Regions from separate parts of the Streptomyces sp. NPDC025806 genome, predicted to be linked through region 2. Evidence: riboswitches for the same ligand, from Rfam matches in the RefSeq annotation. Region 2 holds a riboswitch; the other holds the start of a gene.

Region 1 (2,192 bases), on a different contig from region 2:
CCAGGTGCAGGTTGACCCCGGCCTCGCGGGCGGCGGTCACGATGGCGTCGGCCTTGCCGGGGACACGCGCGGTCAGGGTGTCGAAGTACGCGCCGTGCACGAGCTCGACGCCGCCCGCGGTGAGACCGGCGGCGAGCAGGGTCGCGTAGCGGTGCGTGCGCCGCGCGATCGTCCTCAGGCCCTGGGGGCCGTGGTAGACGGCGTACATGCCGGCCATGACGGCGAGCAGCACCTGGGCGGTACAGATGTTGCTGGTGGCCTTCTCGCGGCGGATGTGCTGCTCGCGGGTCTGCAGGGCCAGGCGGTACGCCTTGTTGCCGTCGGCGTCGACGGAGACGCCCACGAGGCGGCCCGGCAGGGAGCGGGCGTGCTTGTCCTGGACGGCCATGTAGCCGGCGTGCGGGCCGCCGAAGCCCATCGGGACGCCGAAGCGCTGGGTGGTGCCGACGGCGATGTCCGCGCCGAGCTCGCCGGGCGAGGTCAGCAGGGTCAGGGCGAGCAGGTCGGCGGCGACGGTGACGATCGCGCCGATCTCGTGCGCCTGGTCGATGACCGGCTTGATGTCGCGCACGGCACCGGAGGCGCCCGGGTACTGCAGGAGCACGCCGACGACACCGCGCTCGGCGATCTCGGCGGGGATGCCGTCGCTCAGGTCGGCGACGACGACCTCGACGCCGGTCGGCTCGGCGCGGGTCTCGATCACGGCGACGGTCTGCGGCAGCGTGTCGGCGTCGACGAGGAACACGCCGTTCTTGACCTTGCCGATGCGCCGCGACAGGGCCATGGCCTCGGCGGCCGCGGTGCCCTCGTCGAGCAGCGAGGCGCCGGAGGTGGGCAGACCGGTCAGCTCGGCGACCATGGTCTGGAAGTTGAGGAGGGCCTCGAGGCGGCCCTGCGAGATCTCCGGCTGGTACGGCGTGTAGGCCGTGTACCAGGACGGGTTCTCCATCACGTTGCGCAGGATGACCGGCGGGGTGAAGGTGCCGTAGTAGCCGAGGCCGATCATCGAGCCGAGGACCTGGTTGCGGTCCGCGAGGGAGCGGAGCTCGTCGAGCACCTCGGCCTCGGTGCGGGCGCCCGGCAGGTCCAGCGCCTCGGCGCTCTTGATGACGTCCGGCACCGCGGCGGCCGTCAGCTCGTCGAGCGAGCCGTAGCCGACCTGCGCCAGCATCTTGGCCTGGGCGGCGTCATCGGGGCCGATGTGGCGCTGCTCGAAGGGGATCCCCTGCTCCAGCTGGGAGAGCGGGATACGGTTGGCGGTCATTGCGGAGGCCTCCTGGTCGATGCGACCTGCGAGGGGCACCACGGCGCGGGTACCCGGTCGGCCTCCCCCTCTGTCATCTCGACCTGAGAGCTTCACCGGCCGGTCCGGAAGATCTCGCGATCGCGGACATGCCGGCTTTCACCGTCGGTGAGAGCGGACACCGTGCACCCCGCCCTGCTTTCCAGAGTGACCTCACCCGTGCGGTACGTGAGCCTGAGAGATTCCGGGGAGGATTTGCTCCTTCGGCGCCTCCGACGGGGTCGGAGGACTCTCCCGCGCGGGGTCAGCAGCCGCTTGCCAGCCTACCAGCGCGGACCTGGCCGGATCCCTCGAGTGGCCGTCATCACCAAACTGCTCTTTCGTAGGGGATAACAACGAGTTGCGACCAGCTGGAGGGACCGTGCAGACCGATGTCGATCCGCGCAACCTGATCGGCCGCAAGGCGTTCGACCGCCGCGGAACCAAGATCGGCACCATCGACGAGGTCTACCTCGACGACGCGACCGGCGTTCCGGAATGGGCGGCGATACGGACGGGGCTCTTCAGCCGCGACGCCTTCGTCCCCCTGGAGCCCAGCGAGCTGGTGGAGGGCACGCTGCGCGTCCCCTTCGAACGCTCCCTGATCAAGGACGCCCCCGACTTCGGCGTGGGCCGCCACCTCTCCCCCGAACAGGAACTGCAGCTCTACCACCACTACGGCCTCGACATCATGGCCCCGCAGCCCCCGGACGTGGACTTCGGCCGCCTCGCGGGCCCGGACGAGGACCCCGCCTAGAGGCCCGGGACGTACGGGCGCCGCCTACCCCGGCTTCGCCGACTCCTCCTTCAACGGCTCGACGAGCGGCAGCGGCTCCCCCACCTCCAGCTCCGGATCGTCGACGAGGAACGTCCGCACCCGCCCCGGCACCCTCGAGTACGGCGTCTCGAA
Region 2 (2,192 bases):
GCTCATGGTGCGAATTCTCCTGTACGCGGGACGGTGCTGGTGACAGAGGGGGAGCGCGAGTATTACTTCTGGCGCTTGTAGAACGGCAGGGCCACGACCTCGTACGGCTCGTGCGTGCCGCGGATGTCGACGCCGACACCGGCCGTGCCGGGCTCGGCGTGCGCCGCGTCGACGTAGGCGATGGCGATCGGCTTGCCCAGCGTCGGGGACGGGGCGCCGGAGGTGACCTCGCCGACGACCTGGCCGTCGGCGACCACGGACATGCCGGCGCGCGGCACCCGGCGGCCCTCGGCGATCAGGCCGACGAGCTTGCGCGGCGGGTTCGCCTCGGCCTTCGCCGCGGCCTCCTTCAGCGCGTCGTGGCCGATGAAGTCGTCGCCGTGCGAGGTCTTCTCGAACTTCACGACGCGGCCCAGACCGGCGTCGAACGGCGTCAGCTCGGTGGTCAGCTCGTGCCCGTACAGCGGCATGCCCGCCTCCAGGCGCAGCGTGTCGCGGCAGGACAGACCGCACGGGACCAGGCCGTACGCGGCGCCCGCCTCGGTCAGCGCCTGCCACAGCTTCTCGGCGTCGGCCGGGGCGACGAAAAGCTCGAAGCCGTCCTCGCCGGTGTAGCCGGTGCGCGCGATGAGGGCCTCGACGCCGGCGACCGTGCCCGGCAGACCCGCGTAGTACTTGAGCCCGTCCAGGTCGGCGTCCGTGACGGACTTCACGATGGCGGGGGAGTTCGGGCCCTGCACCGCGATCAGCGCGTACGCGTCACGGTCGTCGCGGACCTCGGCGTCGAAGCCGGCGGCGCGCTCGACGAGGGCGTCCAGAACGATCTGGGCGTTGCCCGCGTTCGCGACCACCATGTACTCGGTCTCGCCCAGGCGGTAGACGATCAGGTCGTCGAGGATGCCGCCGTCCTCGCGGCAGATCATCGTGTAGCGGGCGCGGCCGACACCGACCGAGCCGATGTTGCCGACGAGCGCGCGGTTGAGCAGGTCGACGGCCTCGGGGCCCGTGACCGTGATCTCGCCCATGTGGGAGAGGTCGAACAGGCCGGCCGCGGTGCGCACCGCGTTGTGCTCGTCACGCTCGCTGGCGTACCGCAGCGGCATGTCCCAGCCGGCGAAGTCGGTCATGGTGGCGCCCAGCGAACGGTGCAGGGCGTCGAGGGCGGTGGTACGGGTCATGGCGGGTGCTCCCGGGCGTGACGGCGATGGCAGAGAGATCTCCGAAGGAGGTCCTCCCCATCTGTCATCGGAACCTGAGAGGTTCGCCCCGAGGGGCTTGCACCTTGGGTGGGACCGCCGTACGTGAGAAGGCGGCCCGCTTTTCAGATCTGCCTCGCCCGCGCGGTACGGGGCCTGAGAGATTCAAGGGAGGAACTTGCTCCTTCGGCGTCCGGGGCGACCCGGAACTCTCCCGCGCGGATTCAAGCGGCCGGTATGCAGTTTGCGCGCACATCATTGCATGCCCGCCGAACGGGGAAACCCCTTGTAGGGCATTACCGTCTCTTTACACTTGGCGGGCAAGGGTGCGTGACCGGAACGGGGAGGACGATCACGGTGCACAAGGCAGTCGCGGCGGCGTACGCGACGACAGGGGCCGCGGCGGCGCAGCGGGTACGGATCCCGCGGCAGCGCTCGGTGCGGGATCTGCGGGGCCGGGAGGGCCGGACCCCGCGCCGGATCGCGTTCGCGGCCGGGGATCTCGTCGTGCTCTCGGGGCTGCCCGGCAGCGGCAAGTCCACGCTGATGCGGCGGGCCGTCACCGTGGTCGGCATCGACTCCCAGGACACCCGTGAGCGCTGGGCCGCCCGGGTGCCGCGCTGGGTGCCGTACGCGCTGTACCGGCCGCTGGTGCGGGTCGCGCACTACGCGGGGCTGCGGCGGGCGATGCGGTCCGGGGCCAGCGTCGTCGTGCACGACTGCGGGACGCAGGCGTGGGTGCGCGGGTGGGTGACGCGGACGGCCCGGCGGCGCGGGGTCTCCGTCCATCTGCTGCTGCTCGACGTGCCGGAGGACCTGGCGCTCGCCGGTCAGCGGGACCGGGGGCGCGGGGTGTCCCGCTACGCCTTCGCCCGGCACCGGCGGGCCGTCGGTTCGCTGGTGGCCGATGTGGAGCGCGGGGTCCTCCCGGCGGGGGTCGAGTCGGCGGTCCTCCTGGATCGGGCCGCGACGGATGTGCTGGGCGGGATCGCGTTC

The links. Region 2 has a riboswitch for glycine ahead of gcvT (glycine cleavage system aminomethyltransferase GcvT). Riboswitches for the same ligand answer to the same signal wherever they lie in the genome.
Region 1: another riboswitch for glycine. It lies ahead of gcvP (aminomethyl-transferring glycine dehydrogenase); the one in region 2 lies ahead of gcvT (glycine cleavage system aminomethyltransferase GcvT).

What each region holds. Positions count from the first base shown of each region.
Region 1 covers NZ_JBVHMU010000011.1:296,402-298,593, forward strand. The annotation lists gene gcvP (aminomethyl-transferring glycine dehydrogenase) at 1-1,264, opposite strand, end outside; glycine riboswitch at 1,456-1,550, opposite strand; gene ACZ4E1_RS25955 (PRC-barrel domain-containing protein) at 1,665-2,039, shown strand; gene ACZ4E1_RS25960 (DNA polymerase IV) at 2,064-2,192, opposite strand, start outside.
Region 2 covers NZ_JBVHMU010000007.1:377,193-379,384, reverse strand. The annotation lists gene gcvH (glycine cleavage system protein GcvH) at 1-6, opposite strand, end outside; gene gcvT (glycine cleavage system aminomethyltransferase GcvT) at 63-1,178, opposite strand; glycine riboswitch at 1,230-1,331, opposite strand; glycine riboswitch at 1,332-1,423, opposite strand; gene ACZ4E1_RS19310 (AAA family ATPase) at 1,548-2,192, shown strand, end outside.